DNA from 4 places in the Streptomyces sp. NPDC046831 genome. Region 1 is predicted to be linked to each of the others. Evidence: riboswitches for the same ligand, from Rfam matches in the RefSeq annotation. Region 1 holds a riboswitch; each other region holds the start of a gene.
The links. A riboswitch is a leader RNA that binds a small molecule or an ion and turns the genes downstream of it on or off. The one in region 1 is predicted to bind cyclic di-AMP.
Positions count from the first base shown of each region.

Region 2: linked by a shared signal. The riboswitch ahead of ABZ920_RS09000 (NlpC/P60 family protein) and the one ahead of ABZ920_RS17990 (transglycosylase family protein) in region 1 are both predicted to bind cyclic di-AMP.
Region 3: linked by a shared signal. The riboswitch ahead of ABZ920_RS22775 (M23 family metallopeptidase) and the one ahead of ABZ920_RS17990 (transglycosylase family protein) in region 1 are both predicted to bind cyclic di-AMP.
Region 4: linked by a shared signal. The riboswitch ahead of ABZ920_RS18855 (transglycosylase SLT domain-containing protein) and the one ahead of ABZ920_RS17990 (transglycosylase family protein) in region 1 are both predicted to bind cyclic di-AMP.

Region 1 covers NZ_JBEYXZ010000019.1:36,405-41,522, reverse strand. Annotated here, with positions in the region: gene ABZ920_RS18000 (cytochrome P450) at 204-1,772, shown strand; gene ABZ920_RS17995 (transglycosylase family protein) at 1,990-3,054, shown strand; cyclic di-AMP (ydaO/yuaA leader) riboswitch at 3,237-3,403, shown strand; gene ABZ920_RS17990 (transglycosylase family protein) at 3,408-4,094, shown strand; gene eno (phosphopyruvate hydratase) at 4,506-5,118, shown strand, end outside.
Region 2 covers NZ_JBEYXZ010000007.1:14,154-19,271, reverse strand. Annotated here, with positions in the region: gene pcrA (DNA helicase PcrA) at 1-1,940, opposite strand, end outside; cyclic di-AMP (ydaO/yuaA leader) riboswitch at 2,299-2,462, shown strand; gene ABZ920_RS09000 (NlpC/P60 family protein) at 2,470-3,648, shown strand; gene ABZ920_RS08995 (hypothetical protein) at 3,904-4,257, opposite strand; gene ABZ920_RS08990 (NlpC/P60 family protein) at 4,634-5,118, shown strand, end outside.
Region 3 covers NZ_JBEYXZ010000029.1:19,320-24,437, reverse strand. Annotated here, with positions in the region: gene ABZ920_RS22780 (PP2C family protein-serine/threonine phosphatase) at 254-1,420, shown strand; cyclic di-AMP (ydaO/yuaA leader) riboswitch at 1,655-1,810, shown strand; gene ABZ920_RS22775 (M23 family metallopeptidase) at 1,822-2,862, shown strand; gene ABZ920_RS22770 (aldo/keto reductase) at 2,990-3,934, shown strand; gene ABZ920_RS22765 (PrsW family intramembrane metalloprotease) at 4,332-5,118, opposite strand, start outside.
Region 4 covers NZ_JBEYXZ010000020.1:109,244-114,361, reverse strand. Annotated here, with positions in the region: cyclic di-AMP (ydaO/yuaA leader) riboswitch at 667-862, shown strand; gene ABZ920_RS18855 (transglycosylase SLT domain-containing protein) at 868-1,377, shown strand; gene ABZ920_RS18850 (HAD family hydrolase) at 1,589-2,401, opposite strand; gene fahA (fumarylacetoacetase) at 2,767-3,978, shown strand; gene ABZ920_RS18840 (M56 family metallopeptidase) at 4,753-5,118, shown strand, end outside.

The DNA.
Region 1 (5,118 bases):
GCGAGTGGAACGGGGGTGCTGCGGCCGGGCGCGGCGGGCGGCAGGGGCGGGTCCGCCTCAGGGCGTACGCCGTGAGCGCCCGCACCGCTCGTGAACGCGCTGTCGTGAACGCGCTGTCGCGAACGCGCAGCCGCGAATCCGGCGGCGACGCCCGTGCCGGACGTGCGGGGGAACGTACGTACGCGGCCGGATACGGTCGAGGAGTGACCGATCAGCCCGCCTCCGACCAGCCCACGCCCGACCACCCCCGGTCCGACCGGGCCACCGGCAGCCCCGCCCCCGACCGGCCCGTCCCCGGCCGGCCTCCGTCCGGCCCAGCCACCGTCGGCGGCCCCGCTCCCGTCCGGCCTCCGTCCGGCCCGGCCGTCGCCGGCAGTCCCGCCCCCGACCGGGACCCGTCCGCCCCGGCCACCGCCGGCAGTCCCGCCCCGGGCCGGGACACGTCCGGCCCAGCCACCGTCGGCGGCCCCGCCCCCGAGCTCTTCACCTGGGAGTTCGCCGCCGATCCGTACCCGGCGTACGCCTGGCTGCGCGAGCACGCCCCCGTGCACCGGACGCGGCTGCCGAGCGGGGTCGAGGCCTGGCTGGTCACCCGGTACGCCGACGCCAAGCAGGCCCTGGCCGACCAGCGGCTCAGCAAGAACCCGGCGCACCACGACGAGCCCGCGCACGCCAGGGGCAAGACCGGCATCCCGGGCGAGCGCAAGGCCGAGCTGATGACGCACCTGCTCAACATCGACCCGCCGGACCACACCCGGCTGCGCCGCCTCGTCAGCAAGGCGTTCACCCCCCGCCGCGTCGCCGCGTTCGCGCCGCGCGTGCAGGAGCTGACCGACGGCCTCATCGACCGGTTCGCCGGGCGGGGCAGCGCGGACCTCATCCACGAGTTCGCCTTCCCGCTCCCCATCTACGCCATCTGCGACCTGCTCGGCGTCCCCCGCGAGGACCAGGACGACTTCCGGGACTGGGCGGGCATGATGATCCGCCACGGCAACCCGACGGCCGCCGGCCGGACGCCGTCGTCCGCCGGGGGCGGCGGGAGGCGGGCGGGCGGGTCGCGTGGCGGCGTGGCCCGGTCGGTGAAGATGATGCGCGGCTACCTCGCCGACCTGATCCACCGCAAGCGGGCGGCCCTGCCCGCCGAGCCCGAGCCGGGCGAGGACCTCATCTCCGGTCTCATCCGCGCCTCGGACCACGGCGAGCACCTCACCGAGAACGAGGCCGCCGCCATGGCCTTCATCCTGCTCTTCGCGGGGTTCGAGACCACCGTCAACCTCATCGGCAACGGCACCTACGCCCTCCTGACCCACCCCGGGCCGCGCGACCGGCTCCAGCGGGCGCTCGCGGCCGGCGACACCGGCCTGCTGGAGACCGGCGTCGAGGAACTCCTGCGCTACGACGGCCCGGTGGAGATGGCCACCTGGCGCTTCGCCACCCGCCCCCTCACCATCGGAGGGCAGGACATCGCCCCCGGCGACCCGGTCCTCGTCGTCCTCGCCGCGGCGGACCGGGACCCCGAGCGGTTCGCCGACCCGGACGTGCTCGACCTCGGCCGGCGGGACAACCAGCACCTCGGGTACGGCCACGGCATCCACTACTGCCTCGGCGCGCCGCTCGCCCGGCTGGAGGGCCGGCTGGCCCTCGCCACGCTCCTCACCCGGCTGCCCGATCTGCGACTCGACGCGGAACCGGCCGACCTGCGCTGGCGGGGCGGGCTCATCATGCGCGGCCTGCGCACGCTGCCCGTCCGGTTCACGCCGGCCGCTTCCTAGCCTCCTGCTTCCCAGAGGAATACGCGGGCGAAGAAGCGTTTGTTCATCCCCTCGTTGACGAAGGCAAAGGTGACACACGCTCAACTCTGTGATGTTCGCGTGATCTACGCGGCATTAACTTGTGACAGGCGATTGTCAGCCGATACGTTCACGCATCAGCGCGGCGCCCTGCCTCATCCGCCGCGCAGCTCATCGCTGTCCCACGAAAGGTTTCCGCATGCTCTCCGGGAACGGTCGTCACCGGCGGCCCCGTCAGGCCCCGGCCGTGCTCGTCGCGGCCGGAGTGACCGGATCCGCCATCGCCATCCCGCTGCTCGGCGCCAGCGGCGCCAGCGCGGCGGAAGGCACCACGTGGGACAAGGTCGCGGAGTGCGAGAGCGGTGGCTCCTGGAGCGCCGACAACGGCAACGGCTACTACGGCGGGCTGCAGTTGTCCCAGGAGGACTGGGACAAGTACGGCGGGCTCACCTACGCGCCGAGCGCCGACCAGGCCAGCCGCTCCCAGCAGATAGCCGTCGCCGAGAAGATCCTCGACGACCGGGGCCCGGGCGCCTGGCCCACCTGCGGACTCCTCTCCGGGCTGCACAAGGACACCGGTTCGGCCGACGTGGACACCGGTGTGGGCAACGACTCGTCCTCCTCGTCCGGTTCATCCCGTTCCACCGGCTCGCCCCGGACGCCCGACTCGGGGCTGTCCGGCGAGGCCGGGGACTCCACGCGGTCGCCCGGCGACGCCCGGCCCTCGTCCGGCGCCGATTCGTCCCCCTCGTCCGGCTCCGCGGCTGATTCCCGTCCGAAGGCGCCCTCTTCGGGCTCTTCCGCCTCTTCATCCGCCAAAACGGACGATCCGGCCGAGTCCGGCACGTCCGCGCCCGCCGCACCCCGCGACACGCAGGCTCCCGGCAGCTCGCCGTCCGTGCCGCCCCGATCGGACGACTCGGACAACTGGGAACAGACCGGCGGTTCTTCGGCCCTCGTGGACACCGGGGCGCTCGGCACCGGCCGCCATCGCGGCGGCAGCGCCGCGGAGGACCCGGCCGAGAACCTCACCGCCGCGTCGGCCGGCCGTCACGCCGTGCGTGAGACCGACGACACGCCCGCCGCCGGAGGTTCCTACATCGTCCGCGCCGGCGACTCCCTCGCGTCCATCGCCGACTCCCTTGACCTCGACGGCGGATGGCATGCGCTGTACGCGGCGAACAGGGCGGCGATCGGCTCCGACCCGAACAGCATCGTCACCGGTCAGACGCTGGATGTAGGCACCGAAAACGCCCGAAAGTAGGGGCAGTTCACGTCAGTATTAGTGCTGAATGTCCGTTTCGGTGAAAGTGTGGGATGAGTCTCAGAAGCCCTGATCGTCTTTGAAATTCCGCGGCAGCCGTGTCTACGGTCGTGATCGCTCGTCACCGCGAGCCCCGGCTGCCGCAACGCCGAATCCTGCCAGCGGCCGCACGGGAACAGTCGTCGCATCATGCGCCGCAGGCAGGAGCGGGGGACCCAAGGTAAGTGCCGTACCGGGCTGTTGCCCGGAGCGGCTCGGGGTGAAGCCGCGTCCCGCACAGGGACGCGGCCGGGCAACTCAACCGGCCCGAACCCGACAGCTCACCTCGCAGGCGTCGGTGAGGGGATCCAACCATGCTGTTTTCCGGCAAGGGCACGCACCGTCGTCCGTCCAAGGCCACCCGTGCCATCGCGCTCGCCGGTGTCGCCGGCACCGCCGTCGCCGCCCCGCTGATGGCGGCCGGCAGCGCCTCCGCCGCCACCGCCTCCCAGTGGGACGCGGTCGCCCAGTGCGAGTCCGGCGGCAACTGGTCCATCAACACCGGCAACGGCTTCTACGGCGGTCTGCAGTTCACCAACTCGACCTGGGCCGCCTTCGGGGGCACGGCCTACGCGTCGCGCGCCGACCTGGCCACCAAGGCCCAGCAGATAGCCGTCGCCGAGAAGGTCCTCGCGGGCCAGGGCAAGGGTGCCTGGCCGGTCTGCGGCAAGGGCCTGACCAACGCCGCCTACAACGGCAGCGCCCCGTCCTCGTCGGACAGCGGCTCCGCCAAGAGCGGCAGCACCGTCAACCGCTCCACCGAGCAGAAGGCCTCCCGCTCCGCCGAGCGCCCGGCCGCCAAGAAGACCGTCACCACCCCGACCGGCAAGAAGGTCGCCAAGGGCGACGGCGAGTACAAGGTGGTCGCCGGCGACACCCTCAGCAGGATCGCGGCGAAGCAGAACGTCCAGGGCGGCTGGAAGAAGCTGTTCGACCTCAACAAGGACATCGTCGACAACGCCGACCTCATCTACCCGGGCCAGCAGCTGCACCTGAAGTGACAGCCGGCCGCTGACCGGGCCGCCGGACCCCGGCGGGCGCGGCCCCCGCACCGCGGGGCCGCCCCGGTGCCCCCGGTCCACCCCGTCCCCCGGGCTCCCCGCTCCGGTGCGTGTTCCCCCGTACGCACCGGAGCGGGGCTTTTTTCGTTTCCGCCCGCCGCCCGCCGCCCGCCGCCCGCCGCCCGCCGCCCGCCGCCCGCCGCCCGCCGCCCGCCGCCCGCCGCCCGCTCGCCCCTCCTCCGGTATGGCCCGGACTCGCCGGGGCCCTTTGTTCCGAGCAGAAACAATGTGTACCGTCAGCTTGTCCACGGGGCGGTCGGTCGGCTGCCGGCGGCCCCGGGACGGTTAGGCTCTAGTCGCAAGGCACACCAGCCCCGCACTTCCAGCGTCACATCCAAGAAGGAGATGCTCGTGCCGTCGATCGACGTCGTCGTAGCCCGGGAAATCCTGGACTCCCGAGGCAATCCCACGGTCGAGGTCGAGGTCGGCCTCGACGACGGCAGCACCGGGCGTGCCGCCGTCCCCTCCGGCGCCTCCACCGGCGCCTTCGAGGCCATCGAGCTCCGCGACGGTGACCCCAACCGCTACCAGGGCAAGGGCGTCGAGAAGGCCGTCCTCGCCGTGATCGAGCAGATCGGCCCGGAGCTGGTCGGCTACGACGCCACCGAGCAGCGCCTGATCGACCAGGCGATGTTCGACCTCGACGCCACCGACAACAAGGGCTCCCTCGGCGCCAACGCCATCCTCGGCGTCTCCCTCGCCGTCGCCCACGCCGCGTCCGAGGCCAGCGACCTGCCGCTGTTCCGCTACCTGGGCGGCCCGAACGCGCACCTGCTGCCGGTGCCGATGATGAACATCCTGAACGGCGGCTCGCACGCCGACTCCAACGTGGACATCCAGGAGTTCATGATCGCGCCGATCGGGGCGGAGTCCTTCTCCGAGGCCCTGCGCTGGGGCGCCGAGGTCTACCACACCCTGAAGAAGGTCCTGAAGAGCAAGGGCCTGTCCACCGGCCTCGGCGACG
Region 2 (5,118 bases), on a different contig from region 1:
AGCGTGATGACGCCGTCGCCGTCCTCCTCGTCGGGTATCTGGTCGGAGTCGGCGACGAGCGCCACCTGCTCCAGGAAGTCGGCCAGCGTGCCCGGCTCTCCCTCGCCCCGCTCCTGCTCGAACTCCATCGCGACGGCCGCGAGTTCCTGCAGGTTCTCGATGCGGGTCTCGTCCTGCGGGTCGGTGGACGCCTGCAACTCGGCCAGGTAGCCGGTGCGTTCGAGGACCGCCTCCAGGACCGTGGCCGGGCCGGCGCCCGACTCGACGATCGTGCGCAGCTCCTCCATGAGCGTGTTGAACCGCTTGACCGCGTTCGTGGAGCGGGCCGCCATGCCGTACGCCTCGTCGACACGGCGCAGGGCCTGCGGGAAGCTGATCTTCTCGCGCTGGGCGAGGGCGTCGATCATCGCCTCGGCGCGGTCCCCGATGCCCCGCTTGGGCACGTTGAGGATGCGGCGCAGGGGCACCGAGTCCTCGGGGTTGGCCAGCACCCGCAGGTAGGCCAGGACGTCCCGGACCTCCTTGCGCTCGTAGAAGCGGACCCCGCCGACGACCTTGTAGGGCAGGCCGACGCGGATGAAGACCTCTTCGAACACCCGGGACTGGGCGTTGGTCCGGTAGAAGACGGCGACGTCGCCGGCCTTGGCGTCGCCCGCGTCGGTCAGACGGTCTATCTCGTCGGCGACGAACTGGGCCTCGTCGTGCTCGGTGTCCGCGACGTACCCGGTGATCCGGGCACCGGCGCCCGCGTTGGTCCACAGGTTCTTCGGGCGCCGGGACTCGTTGCGCTCGATGACCGCGTTCGCGGCGGACAGGATCGTCTGCGTCGAGCGGTAGTTCTGCTCCAGCAGGATGGTCGTCGCGTCCGGGTAGTCCTCCTCGAACTGGAGGATGTTGCGGATGGTCGCGCCGCGGAAGGCGTAGATCGACTGGTCGGCGTCACCCACGACGCACAGCTCGGCCGGCGGGACGTCGTCCTCGCCCGGGGGTACGTCCACGGGGTGCTCGGAGGTGCCGACGAGCTCCCGCACGAGGGCGTACTGGGCGTGGTTGGTGTCCTGGTACTCGTCGACGAGGACATGCCGGAAGCGGCGGCGGTAGTGCTCGGCGACGTCCGGGAAGGCGCGCAGCAGGTTGACCGTCGTCATGATCAGGTCGTCGAAGTCGAGGGCGTTCGCCTCGCGCAGCCGCGACTGGTACAGGGCGTAGGCCTGGGCGAGGGTCTTCTCGAAGCCGTCGGTGGCCTGGGCGGCGAAGTCCTCCTCGTCGATCAGCTCGTTCTTGAGGTTGCTGATCTTGGCGCTGAACGACTTCGGCGGGTAGCGCTTCGGGTCCAGGTCGAGATCGCGGCAGACCAGGGCCATCAGGCGCTTGGAGTCCGCGGCGTCGTAGATCGAGAAGGACGAGGTGAAGCCGAGCTTCTTCGACTCCCTGCGCAGGATGCGGACGCAGGCGCTGTGGAAGGTCATCACCCACATCGCGCTCGCACGCGGGCCGACGAGTTGCTCGACGCGCTCCTTCATCTCCCCCGCGGCCTTGTTCGTGAAGGTGATCGCGAGGATCTGGCCGGGGTGGACGCCCCGCTCGGCGAGCAGGTAGGCGATGCGGTGCGTGAGCACACGGGTCTTGCCGGAGCCGGCGCCGGCCACGATGAGCAGCGGCGAACCGGCGTGCACGACCGCGGCGCGCTGGTTGTCGTTGAGCCCCTGCAGGAGCGCGGCGGCGTCCACGACCGGACGCGGGGCGCCGTCGCGGTAGTACCCTCCCGCGCTCCGGCCTGCGCCGTCCCACCGGTCCGGCGGCACGTCGAACTTCCCCCCGAACAGATCGTCCGGAACCGGTTCCGGAGCGTGATCGTCCTCGGGCGGCGGGGGCTCCTCCTCGTGGCCCCGCGGGGCCTGGAGGTCGGCCAGGAAGCTGTCGTCAAAGAGGCTGCTCATCGCTCTACGAGTCTAGGGCTCCGCACCGACAACCCGTCGCCGCCCTGAAACATCGCCCGCTCCGGCCGGCCGGTGACCGTCCACGACCGACGACGACCGACCGCGATCAGGTCATATCGGTGACCGATCGAGCGCGATAGGTCATGACTGCCCCCACCCGGCCACGGCCGACCGACCGGAAGATCTCCTCACCGAGCGAAGCCGGACGATCACCGGAACGGCGAACGCGCGCCGGGTCACGAAAATGTATCGGGCATATCGTGCACCAACCTTCACAACAGCCACACCAGTTGGCTAGCGTGCCGTCGGGCCGTACGACCCTCTCCGGCGAACGTCGCCGGCCGTGCGGCCTCCGCCGAGTCCGGACTCGCCGCCATGCGGGCCGGAGCCGGGGACCCACACCGAACCCCGGGGTGAATCGGTCCTCCGCACCTCCACGCGAGCACGGACCGTAGGGCAACCCTTCCGAACCACCCGCCCGAACCCGACAGCTAACCCGGTAGGCGGACGATGGAAGGAGTCGCCTCCCTTGGCGTCGCACCGCAAGACGCGTCCCACGGGTACGGGTGTGGCAGGCATACGCACCCCCGCCCTGGCCACCGCCGCCCTCACCTCGGTGGCCCTGCTCGCCCAGTCGGCCAACGCCGCCCCCGCCGACGACGACAGGCCGAGCATCGAAGAAGTCGAGAAGAAGGTCGACGACCTGTACCGCCAGGCCGAGTCGGCGACCGAGAAGTACAACGCGGCCAAGGAGAAGACCGGCAAGCAGCGCAAGCGCGTCGCCACTCTCCTCGACGACGTGGCCAAGCGCACCGAACGGCTCAACAGGGCACGGGAGCGGCTGGGGTCGTTCGCGGCCGCCCAGTACCGCACCGGAGCCTCCGCGCCCGACACCGCAACCTTCCTGCTCGCGAACACGCCCCAGGACTACTTCGACCAGGCGCAGCTGATGAGCAGGCTGACCGAGCGTCAGAAGAGCATGGTCGACGACTACGTCACGCAGCAGTCGGCGACCATGGAGAAGCGGCGGGAGGCCACCCGCAGCCTGGAGACGCTGACCGAGTCGCAGGGCGACATCAAGACGGCCAAGATCACCGTCCAGCGGAAGCTGGCGGACGCGCGCGAGCTGCTGGCGACCCTGAACGCGCAGGAAAAGGCGAGGCTGGCGGCCCTCCAGGAGCAGCGGCAGCAGGAGGCCGCCCGCAAGGCGGCGGAGCTGGCCCGGCAGCAGGCGGCTCAGGCGGCGGAGCAGGCCGCGCGACAGGACGCCGGCACCTCGGGGCCGGGCGCGGAGCCGTCCGGGAGCCCGACGGGGCCGACGGGTTCCTCGACGTCGGACCCCTCCTCCGCCACCAAGGCCGACAAGGCCCTCGCCTTCGCCCGCGACCAGATCGGCAAGCCGTACGTCTGGGGCGCCACGGGCCCCGGCTCCTACGACTGCTCCGGACTCACCCAGGCCGCCTGGAAGGCCGCCGGCGTCACCCTGCCGCGCACCACCTACGACCAGGTCGACGCGGGGACGACGGTTCCGCTCTCCCAGGCCCGGCCCGGGGACCTGGTCTTCTTCTACGACGACATCAGCCACGTCGGCGTCTACATCGGCGACGGCATGATGATTCACGCCCCGAAGCCCGGCGCCTACGTGCGGGAGGAGTCCATCTACTACGACGGCGAGTCGGCGATCCACAGCGTGGTGCGCCCGGCCTGACCGGCGGCGCGTGGCTGTGCTCCGGGGCGTCTCCGGCCCGATCCGGCGGCGCCCCGGCCCGGCACGGCACGGGGGACCCGTGCGCGTATCCACGCGCCGGCCGCTCCGCCGCGCCGCGCGTTCCGCCGGATGCGCGCGGGACGCTCGGCCCGGTGCACGGCGGCCGGCGCGACCGGCCGGCCGTCGCCGCCGGGAGCGGGCGTGGACGCGAACGCGCGCCGGTCCCGGGGACCGGCGCGCGTTCGCCCGTGCCGATCAGGTCCAGAGCACCGCGATGAAGATGTTCGCCGTGGTCAGGAGCCCGACCAGCCCGAACATTCCCTTGCTCACCTTCTCCTCGTCCCGCTTCACGTAGACCAGGCCCAGGATCACGATCAGCAGCGCCAGCTTCACGCCGATCTTGATGTTGTTGACGTGCTGGTCGTCGGCCTGGTTGAGGCCGACCAGGATCACACCGGTGACCAGCATGGTCAGGGCACCGTGGAGCATCCCCGGCACGAAGCGGGCGGTGCCCTGGCCCATCGCCTTCATCTGGGTGAGGAAACCACCGAGGAGCGCGGCGATGCCGACGATGTGCAGACCGACGAAGAGATGGATGAGTACGTCCATGGCCCGGGAGCCTACGCGGCCCCGCCGAGCCGCCTTCGTCCGGCCCATAGCACTTCACCGGCCGCCGACGCTCCGCACACCACGGCATCGGTCATCCCCTCACGTCAAGGCGGAACCACCGGTCCGGGAGCGCGGTCAATTACGGTCGGCAACCGGCCCTCTGACGTCACTTCCGCACATCCTGTCACCGGCCCCACACGCCCACGTTTAGCGTCCTGCCCCAGGTGACCGGCTCCCCACCACTGCCGCCCGGGCCAGGGGCGGCAGCCGGACGCCACCGCCGAAAGGTCCGGCGGCGGCCCTGCTCCCCTGTGCGGGCCGCCGCCGGACGCGCATACCGCCCCGCGCGGTCGTGAGAAGGGACGTGACGCTCCACGTGGCAGCGCACCGCAGGCCCCACCGGCGCCCGCTGGGCGGCAGCACGGCCCGTACGGCGGTCACGGTCGCCCTCGCGGGCGCGGCCACCGCGGCCGGTTTCGGCGGGACCGGGCACGCCGATCCGCAGCCGACGCCGGAGCAGGTGAAGGCGAGGGTGGACGGGCTCTACCGGGAGGCGGAGGCCGCCACCGAGAAGTACAACGGGGCGAAGGAGTCGGCGGACGCGGCCGAGCGGCGGCTGAGGACGCTGCGGGACCGGGCGGCTCGCACGGAGCAGGAACTCAACTCGGCGCGGGAAGCCCTCGGTTCGGTGGCGGCGGCGCAGTACCGGGAGGGCGGCCTCGACCCCACACTCCGCCTGATGCTGTCGGACGACCCCGGGCGGTACCTGGACGGTGCCGCGCTCGCCGAGCGGGCGGGCGACCGCCGGGCGGCGGCCGTGGCGCGCGTGCGCGGGTACCTGCGGGAGATCGAGCGGCTGCG
Region 3 (5,118 bases), on a different contig from region 1:
CGGGAAACCTGGACGGGCGAGACCGGCGTTCGGCGCGTGCGGCAGGAGACGAGTGGTGCGGCCAGGTGAGGTGGAGGACGAGCGGCCGTACGCCCTCAGACCCGGTGACGCCGGTGGGGCGACCGGGCGCGGGCACGGCGGCCGGCAGCCCGGTGACGGAGACGCCGCCCCGCACAACGGCCCACCCGCGGTCAGCCCTCACCCCGCCGCCCCCGCCGCCCCGCGCGGTTCCTCACCCGGCGCCTCCCACGGCATCGGAGCCGGCGGCCGGCCACCCGGCGGCCCCGCGCCCGGTCCGGCAGCCGGGGACAGTGCTGCCGCTCCCGTTCCGCCCGGTGCGGGCGGGCGGCGGCGGATCCCGTACGCCCGTGCCCTCACCCGGCTGCTCCCGGCGCTGCTGCTCGCCGTCGGCGCCTGCTTCGACTGCCTCGCCCCCACCGACGTCACCGCGGCCCCGCTCCTGACGGCCGCGCCCCTGGTCGCCGCGCCGCTGCTGTCCCGGCGGGCCACCGCGCTCACCGGGGCGGCGGCGGTCGCCGTCGTGCTCGCGGTGCACCTCGGCACCGGTGCCGTACGGCGCGTCGAGGCGTTCACCGAACTGGTCACCGTGGCGACCGTCGCGGTGCTGGCCGTGCTCATCAACCTCCTCGTGCGCCGCGGCCACGAGCGGCTGGCCTCCGCCCACGAGATCGCCGAGGCCGCCCAGCGCGCGGTGCTGCCGGAGCCGGCCGGGCGGATCGGCGGGCTGGACGTCGCGGCCTGCTACGAGGCGGCGCAGGCGGACGCGTTCATCGGCGGGGACCTGTACGCCGTGCAGGACACCCCGTACGGCGTGCGGCTCGTCGTCGGCGACGTGCGCGGCAAGGGGATGGGGGCGGTGGCGGCCGTGGCCGTGGTCCTCGGGGCGTTCCGGGAGGCCGCCGAGCAGGAGGCCACGCTGGAGGGGGTGGCGGGCCGGCTGGAGCGGGCGCTGGCCCGCGAGGACGCGCGGCGCGGCGGGCCCGACGCGTGCGAGGACTTCACCACGGCCGTCCTCGCCGAGATCCCGCACGACCGGGCGGTGGTGAGGATCGTCAACCGCGGTCATCCGCCGCCGCTCCTGCTGCACGCCGACGGCACCGTGCGTCCGCTGCTCGCCGCCGAGCCCGCGCTGCCGCTCGGCCTGGAGGACCTCGGCGTCCGGCCCGGCCGTGCGGAGGAGACCCGCTTCCCCGCCGGGGCGACCCTCCTCCTGCACACCGACGGACTGTCCGAGGCCCGCGACGAACGGGGCCGCTTCTACGACCCCGAGCAGCGCCTGGCCGGACGGGCCTTCCGGGACCCGCACGCCCTGCTGGACACCCTCGCGGCGGAGGTGCGCCGGCACACGGGGGACGGCCTGTCGGACGACATGGCCCTGCTGGCCGTACGGCGGTCCTGACGCCGCGTCACCGTGGGTGAGCGTGCCGTCTCCGCGCGCACAACGGCTGACATATCGTCAGGCGGCATGTGCACACGGAGGTTGGCCGACTCGCCCGTATTTGACCCCCGTCGGCCAGATTCTCCGCGCCAATTGGGTTTAACGATCAAGCCGAACGGCTTGGAATCCACGGCCCGGGTCTATTAACGTTCGATAACGCAGCGCGGTCGTCCCAGCCGTCACCCGAGACGGCTCCGTGCGCACGCGCCGAATCCCGTCAGGGAACCGGGGAACCACCAACCTGGGGTGAGTCGAGCGTAGTCCGCCGTGTCGAACGGGCGGTATACGCGCGTAGGAGACCTTCCCGCTCCGAACCCGTCAGCTAACCCGGTAGGCGAACGGAAGGAAAGGAGCGCGCCCGCGTGGCGTCCAACCCGCCTGCCCCCCAGGCCCCGTTCCACACCGGCGGGAACAGCACCGACACCTTCGGGTACGGCAGCCGCATCCCCGACGAGGGCCCGTGGGAGGAGTGGAACCCCACCGCGGACTCCGTCCGCCCGGTCCGTGGCCGGCATCGCGTCACCAAGCAGCGCGGCGGCGGGCTCGCCCGCAGCTCCACCGTCCTCGGCGTCGGCGTCATCGCCGCCGTGGGCGCGGGCGGCATGGCCAGCGCCCAGACCGGCAAGCCGCCGGTGTCGATCTCCATGCCCGATCTGCCCTCCGTGGGCACCCTCTTCGACGACGAGGGCTCCGCACCGGCGGCCCAGGGCTCCGCGACCGCGCTCAGCAGCCTCACCACCAGCGCCGCCGACTCGGCGCAGGGGTCCTCCGACGCGGGCGAGGCCCTGCGCAACCGGATCATGGCCCAGGCCGAGCAGCAGCAGGTCCAGGTCGACACGAAGGCCCAGCAGGCCGCGGCCGCCGCCGCCGCCCGGCAGGCGGAGGAGGCCGCCGCCAAGGCGGTGAAGGAGGCCGAGGCCAAGGCCGCCGCCGCGGAGAAGGAGGCGGAGCAGGAGGCCGCGAAGAAGGCCGAGGCCGAGCGCCTGGCCCGGCTGGCCGCGCAGTACACGCTCCCCACCTCCTCGTACACCCTGACCTCGGCCTTCGGCCAGGCCGGTTCCATGTGGTCCTCCGGCTACCACACCGGGCTGGACTTCGCCGCGCCCACGGGCACCCTCATCAAGGCCGTGCACGGCGGCACCATCACCGAGGCCGGCTGGGCCGGCGCGTACGGCTACCGCACCATCCTCACCCTCGACGACGGCACTGAGCTGTGGTTCTGCCACCAGTCGTCGATCAGCGCGAGCGTCGGGCAGAAGGTCGCCACCGGCGACGTGATCGGCCGCGTGGGCGCCACGGGCAACGTCACCGGACCGCACCTGCACTTCGAGGTCCACCCCGGGGGCCAGGCCACCGGCATCGACCCGGCGGCGTGGCTGCGCGACAAGGGCCTCACCCCCTGACAGCCGCTTCCCGGCCCCGGCGGTCCTGACGACGTCCCCCCGACGTCAGGACCGCCGGTCAGGTGTTTGCCCACCTTTTGCAGCGGATCCGGAATTGAGCGCTCCGGAACGTGCGTTGACACTGGACATGACTTCTCTACGCAAGCTGGGTACGTCCGACCTCGAGGTCTTCCCGCTCGCCCTCGGCGGCAACGTCTTCGGCTGGACCGCCGACGAGGCGCAGTCCTTCGCCGTCCTCGACGCCTACGCGGCCGCCGGCGGCAACTTCATCGACACCGCCGACTCCTACTCGGCCTGGGTGGAGGGCAACAGCGGCGGCGAGTCGGAGACCATCGTCGGCAAGTGGATCAAGGAACGCGGCAACCGCTCCGACGTGGTCATCGCCACCAAGGTCAGCCAGCACCCCGACTTCCAGGGGCTGACCGCCGCCAACATCAAGGCCGCGGCCGACGCCTCCCTGCGGCGCCTGGGCACCGACCACATCGACCTGTACTACACCCACTTCGACAAGCCGGAGGTGCCGGTCGAGGAGATCATCGGCGCCCTCGACGACCTGGTGACGGCGGGCAAGGTCCGCCACATCGCCGCCTCGAACATCTCCGCCGAGCGCCTGCGCGCGTCCCTCGACTTCTCCGAGCGCGAGGGCCTGGCCCGGTACGTGGCGCTGCAGCCCCACTACAACCTGGTCTCACGCGACACCTACGAGGGACCGCTCCGCGACCTCGCCGAGCGCTCCGGCCTGGCCGCCGTCCCGTACTACGCGCTGGCCTCCGGCTTCCTGACCGGCAAGTACCGCCCCGGCGCGACGGTGGACAGCCCACGGGCCCAGGGCGCCGGCAAGCACCTGGAGAGCGAGCGGGGCCGCAAGGTCCTCACCGCCCTCGACGAGATCGCCGCGGCCCACGACGTCCCCGTCGCGACGGTCGCCCTGGCCTGGCTGGCCGCGCAGCCGACGGTGGCGGCCCCGATCGCCTCGGCGCGCACCGTGGAGCAGCTGCCCGCGCTGGTGGGAGTGGCGGAGCTGGCGCTGTCCGGCCAGGAGATCGCGAAGCTGGACGAGGCGTCGGCCTAGGCGCACCCCCGAGCGGGCGCGGTCACCGGCCCCCGGGCGCGGTCGTCCGTGCCCGCCGTGGCCTGCCTGCGACGCGGGGTGCGGTCGCCGGTCCGCGGGTGCGGTGACTCGCCCGCCGTGGCCTGCCTGCGACGAGGGGTGCGGTCGCCGGTCCGCGGGTGCGGTGACTCGCCCGCCGTGGCCTGCCTCCCCAGCGGGTGCCGTCGCCGGTCCTCGGATGCGGTGAACCGCCCGCCGGGGTGCGCCTGCCACGCGGGTGCCCTGGCCGGTGCCCGGGCGCGGTCCTGCGACGCGACGCGGGTGCGGTCGCCGTGTGTCCGGGCGCGGTGGCTCGCCCGCCGGTCCGCCCGCCCGGCCCGGCAGGAGGCCCGCCGGCGTGCTTCGCCCCGGCCGGGCCTCAGGACCGGTACGGGTTGTGCGCCGGGTACGGCGCCGCCGGACCGTACGGCCGGTGGGCCGACGGCTGGCGGTACACCTGGTAGGGCGGCCCGTACGCCCCGTGCAGCGGCCACGGCGGCGGAGCCACCCGCACCGGCGGCGCCGTCCGGCGCGCCGCGTGGTCCAGGGCGGGCCCGGCCACGTCCCGGCGCCGCCACAGCTCCCACAGCAGTTCCTGCTCCCGCGGGACGAAGTCGGCGCCGGCCCGGCCCCGGCGCCCCCGGCGCCGCAGGAAGGCCAGCGACGTCGCGTACGCCTCGTACTGGGCGACGGCCCGGGCCGCCGCCCTCCCGGCGTGGCGCCGCGCGTGGTCCCGGGCCAGCCGGCGCGCCCGCATGGAGCCCAGGGCGTACGGTTCGGCCGGCGACAGCCATCCGGCGGCCGCGTAGGCCGGCAGCTCCTCCCGCACGGTCCGCAGCTCCCGCTGCCGCGTCCACACCACCAGCCAGGTCAGCAGCCCGAAGGCGGGCAGCATGAAGGCGGCGTACACGGCGAGGAATCCGTAGCCGCCGAAGGACGCGGAGCCGTTCCACATCGCGTGCATGCCCATCGCGAGCAGCAGCCCGGCCGGCGGCAGCAGCGCCCGCCGCACGCGCTGGTGGTCGGCGAGGAGGGCGGACATGCCAAAGCCGATGCCGGCCATGACGGTGAACAGCGGATGCGCGAACGGCGACATGACGATGCGCACGAAGAAGGTCGCCGCGGTGACGGAGGGCAGGCCCGGCTCGCCGGAGAGCTGATCGGTG
Region 4 (5,118 bases), on a different contig from region 1:
CTGGTGTCTGCTGGCGCTTACACGGTTTGTCGATAGGTCGCTGCCACCACTCAAGTCAGCGTATCCGGTCACGTTTCGATCACCGATATCGCCCACCGATACAGGCCAGGCGGTATCGGATCACGCCCGGTATGCACTTCATCGGCAGATAAGTGTGTATTTCAGCCGACTCCTCTCTCCTACCCGCTCCGCCGCGCCCCTCACCGGCGCCACCCTCCATTCCGGCCATGCTCCCGCTCCCCTGCCCCGCATGACGACGGCCTCGCACAGCGGGTCGTGGACCGCGCGGCCCGCGCTCCCGGGCCCGTTCCGCTCTCCATCGTCGCCCCCTGGCCAAGGCTCGGTGACGACTCCTCCGCACGGACCGCCGATCACCTGACCCTTTTGCTCTTATTGGGCGGTATTCCCCGTTGGCACCGAATGCCCCTGGCGGCGCAAACCGTGATTTGGGCCACTCGGCGGACCGGGCGCACCGAACGGCCGCCCGCACCGTTCTCCCCTGTCCGGCAAGCGAGTTGACCCTTGGCAACCGCAAAGGATCAAGCACCCCATACCCTCCGGTCCAAGGTCAATCAGGGCGTTGTGTGATTCCGGCACTTGTTCCGGACATGTGCTCTCGCATACGTTCCCGGCCGTCGGGTGGACGCCGAATCCTGCCACCGCCCGAGAACCCATCGACCGAACCACGCACGGCAGGAGCGGGGGACCCAGGTAAGTCGCCGGGCCGGAGCCGCACGACACGTCCGACGCGTCGTGCGCCGCACCGGAACGGCTCGGGGTGAAGTCGTGCTCCCGACGGAGCACGGCCGGGCAGTTCCCGCCCGAACCCGACAGCTCACCTCGCAGGCGAAGGAGAGGAACTCGCCCATGCCTGCCCAGGCTCAGCCCCGCCGCACCCGCACCCGTACCGCCCGCCTGACCCGCACCCTCGCCGTCGCCGGCACGGGTGTGGCCGTCCTCGCCCTGCCGCTCTTCGGCGCCACCGGCGCCTCCGCCGCCCCGGCGGAGTCCGCCCCGGCGGAGTCCGCCCCGGCCACCGCGACCGCCCTCGGCTACCCGAACAACCTCGACGGGTGGATCCGGGCCTCCCTCTCGGTCATGGCCAAGAACGGCATCCCGGGCTCGTACAACGGCATCCACCGCAACATCATGCGCGAGTCCTCGGGCAACCCGCGGGCCATCAACAACTGGGACTCCAACGCGGCCAAGGGCATCCCGTCCAAGGGTCTGCTCCAGGTCATCGACCCGACGTTCAAGGCCTACCACGTGCCCGGTACGTCCTTCGACATCTACGACCCGGTCGCGAACATCACCGCCGCCTGCAACTACGCGGCCAAGCGGTACGGCTCGATCGACAACGTCTTCGGCGCCTACTGACGGACCGGCACCGGCAGCGGCCGGGGGCGGGCGTCCGGCGGCGCCCGCCCCCGCGGCGCTTCCCGGCCGGGCCGGTCGGCGTCGCCCGGCCCGCCCGCGTCCGCTCCGGCGGGCACCCGGCGGCCCCCGCCGCGACGGCCGCGCACCGCAAGGACCGGCCGCCTCGACGGCCGGGTGCCGGGCACGACGCACCGGGCCGGAGGCGGTCCGCCTACCGGCCCGGGAACAACCGCTCGAGGACGACGGCGATGCCGTCGTCCTCGTTCGACAACGTGACCTCGTCGGCCACCGCCTTGAGTTCGGGGTGGGCGTTGGCCATCGCGACGCCGCGGGCGGCCCACTGGAACATCGGGACGTCGTTGGGCATGTCACCGAAGGCGAGGGCGCGGTCACGGCTCACCCCCAGGTGCTCGGCGGCCAGCGCCAGCCCGGCGGCCTTGGTGATCCCGCACGGCTGGAGTTCGACGGTGCCGGGGCCCGACATGGTGACCGTCGCCAGGGAACCGACCACGGCGCGCGCCACCGCCGCCAACTCGTCGTCCGCCAGTCCGGGATGACGCAGCAGCACCTTGCTGACCGGCAGGGTCCACAGGTCGTCGCGCCGTTCGACGCGCACGGCGGGCAGCGTGGGGTGCGGCATCACGTATCCGGGCTCGATGAGCGTGAGCCCGTCGACCCCGTCCTGGTCCACCGCCGCGTACACCTCCCCCACCTCGGCCTCGATCTTGCCGAGCGCGGTCTCGGCGAGCTCCCGGTCGAGGGTGACCGACCACAGCAGCCGGTCCGCCCCGGCGTCGTACAGCTGCGCGCCCTGGCCGCACACCGCCAGCCCCGTGCTCCCCAGCGTCTCGCACAGCGGCCGCACTCTCGGCGCCGGACGCCCGGTCACGACCAGATGCCGGGCACCGGCGTCCGCCACCCGCGCCAGTGCGGCGAGCGACCGCTCGGACACGGTGTCGTCGCCGCGCAGCAGCGTTCCGTCCAGGTCAGTGGCGACGAGGGCATATGCGAGGGAGGCGGCCATGATCAGAGAATACGGATCCGCGGTCCCTCCGACTCAACGGAATCCGGACGTCCGCGGCCGACGCCGTCCGGATTCCGGCCGTGTCCCTCGATGGCCCCGATCCTCTCTGTCCGCGCCCGGACGGCACCAGGACGACGCCAGGCCGGAATTGCCCACTCCGACACGGACATCGCGGACATCGAACACCCTTTGGACACTGCCCAAGACAGGCACCGCCCCCGTAACGTGTGGCGCGACCACACACCGAGCTCGGCGTCCGCACGGCAGGTGACCGGGCCCGGCGTGCGCGAGAGCGGCACAGCGCACCACGAGGGCGTGCACGACGGCGTGCGCGACAGACAGCACGAAAGAGAGGCAGTCACCCCATGCCCCCCTTCGAGGTCCCCGAGGGCGACCCCTTCGGCCCGCACAACCTGCCCTACGGCGTCTTCTCCCGCGCCGGTTCCGCCGAACGCACCGTCGGCGTCCGGCTCGGCGACCACGTCCTCGACGCGGGGGCGGCGGCCGTCGCGCTGGGCTCGCCGTACGCCTCCCTGCTCGCCCGGCCGACCCTGAACCCGCTGCTGGCCGCGGGCCGCACGGCGTGGTCCGACGTGCGGCGCGCGCTGACGGCGTGGGTGACGGTGCCGTCCCACCAGGAGACGGTCGCGCCGTTCCTGCACCCCCTGTCCTCCGTGACCCTGCACCTGCCCTTCGAGGTCGCGGACTACGTCGACTTCTACGCCTCCGAGAACCACGCCCGCAACGTCGGGCAGATCTTCCGCCCGGACGCCGTGGACTCGCTGACCCCCAACTGGAAGCACCTGCCGATCGGTTACCACGGCCGCTCGGGCACGGTGGTGGTGTCGGGGACGGACGTCGTACGGCCGTCGGGCCAGCGCAAGGCGCCCACGGACCCCGCCCCCGTCTTCGGGCCGTCCGTCCGGCTGGACATCGAGGCGGAGGTCGGCTTCGTGGTGGGCGTGCCGTCGGCGCTGGGGCAGCCGGTGGCCCTGGGCGACTTCCGGGAGCACGTCTTCGGGCTGTGCCTGCTCAACGACTGGTCCGCCCGGGACATCCAGGCCTGGGAGTACGTCCCCCTCGGCCCGTTCCTCGGCAAGTCCTTCGCCACGTCGGTGTCGGCGTGGATCACCCCGCTGGACGCCCTGGAGGAGGCCCGGGTGGCCCCGCCGGAGCGCACGCATCCACTGCTGCCCTACCTGGACGACGCCGAGGAGGAGCCCGGCGGTTACGACCTGCGGATCTCGGTCGCGATCAACGGGCACACGGTGTCCGAGCCGCCCTTCTCCACCATGTACTGGACGGCCGCCCAGCAGCTCGCGCACATGACAATCAACGGCGCCTCGCTGCGCACCGGGGACCTGTACGGCTCCGGCACGGTGAGCGGCCCGCAGCCCGACCAGCGCGGCTCGCTGCTGGAGCTGACCTGGAACGGCCGGGAGCCCCTCGAACTCCCCGACGGCAAGCGGGCGTTCCTGGAGGACGGCGACGTGGTGACCCTGTCGGCGTGGGCCCCCGGCGCGAACGGAGCCCGCGTGGGCCTCGGAGAGGTGACGGGGCGCGTCGTGGCGGGGTGACACGCGTACCGGCCCGCCCGGGCGGGTTCGGCAGGGCGCCGGACGCGCCCGGGCGGGTTCGGCAGGGCGCCGGGTGCCTGCCGAACCTGCGCCGACGACCGCCGAGTTGGGCACGGCAGGCGTTCCGTGCTGCCGAGCCGCCGCCGCCTTCGGTGCGTCCGTCGGCTGCCGGCGCGGCAGGCCTTCTGCCGGGCGCCGACTCCCGCACCACCAGGCACCCGCGAACGCACGACCGACGGCCGACGACGCGCCCGGCGGGCGGCGGCACGGCGAACCTCCGCCGGGCGCCGGCTCCCGCACCACCGGACTCTCATGACCGCCGAACCGCCCGTGCGGACACGTCCGCACCGCCGAACCGGACGTGCGGACACGTCCGTTGGGCGCCGGCGGGTGGGCCCTCGGACCTCCGTCCGGCGCTCGGCTCCGGTTCCAACGGGCGCACTTGAGAGCCGGGCCGCCTGCTGGTGGGACTCCGGCCAGACGCTGCGTCGCCCGCAGGCGAGGCGGCCCCAGTCGGCGCGAGCCGTAAGCGGCGCGAGCCGTAAGCGGCGCGAGCCGTAAGCAGCGCGGGAGCCGTAAGCAGCGCGGGAGCCGGCCGGCCACGTGGGGCCGGTGCGCCCATGTGGCGGCCGTGAGAGGTGATTTCGTTGCCGCCTGACCCTGACTCCCGCGCCGCGGCGCCGTCATACTGGCGGCGGGCCCGGCGCGCGCACCGCGCCGGCCGCCCGACAGCACGACCCGACACCCGCCCCTCTCCGATCCGGAGCCCGTGGCATGACCGTCTGCCTGCTGCTGCTGAGTGCCGTCGCCCTGACGGCCGCCGTGCCGGTGCCCCGCGCCCTGACCCGGGCCAAGTGGCCCGAGCGGGAGCCGGTGGTCGCCCTCTGGGTGTGGCAGTGCCTGGTCGCCACCGTGCTGCTGTGCTGCCTCGCCGCCCTGGTCCTGGGCGTGGCGGCGGTTTTCCACACCGTCCGGGACCAGGTGTTCGCCCCCGCGCCGCCCGCCGTGACCGCCGCCTACGACCTCGCCACCGCACCGCCGTGGGCCGCGGCCCTCACCCTGCTGCTGGCCTGCGGCGCCGCCTGGACCACCACGATGCTCGGCCGCGAACTCGCCGAGGCGCGCCGACGCCGCGGCCAG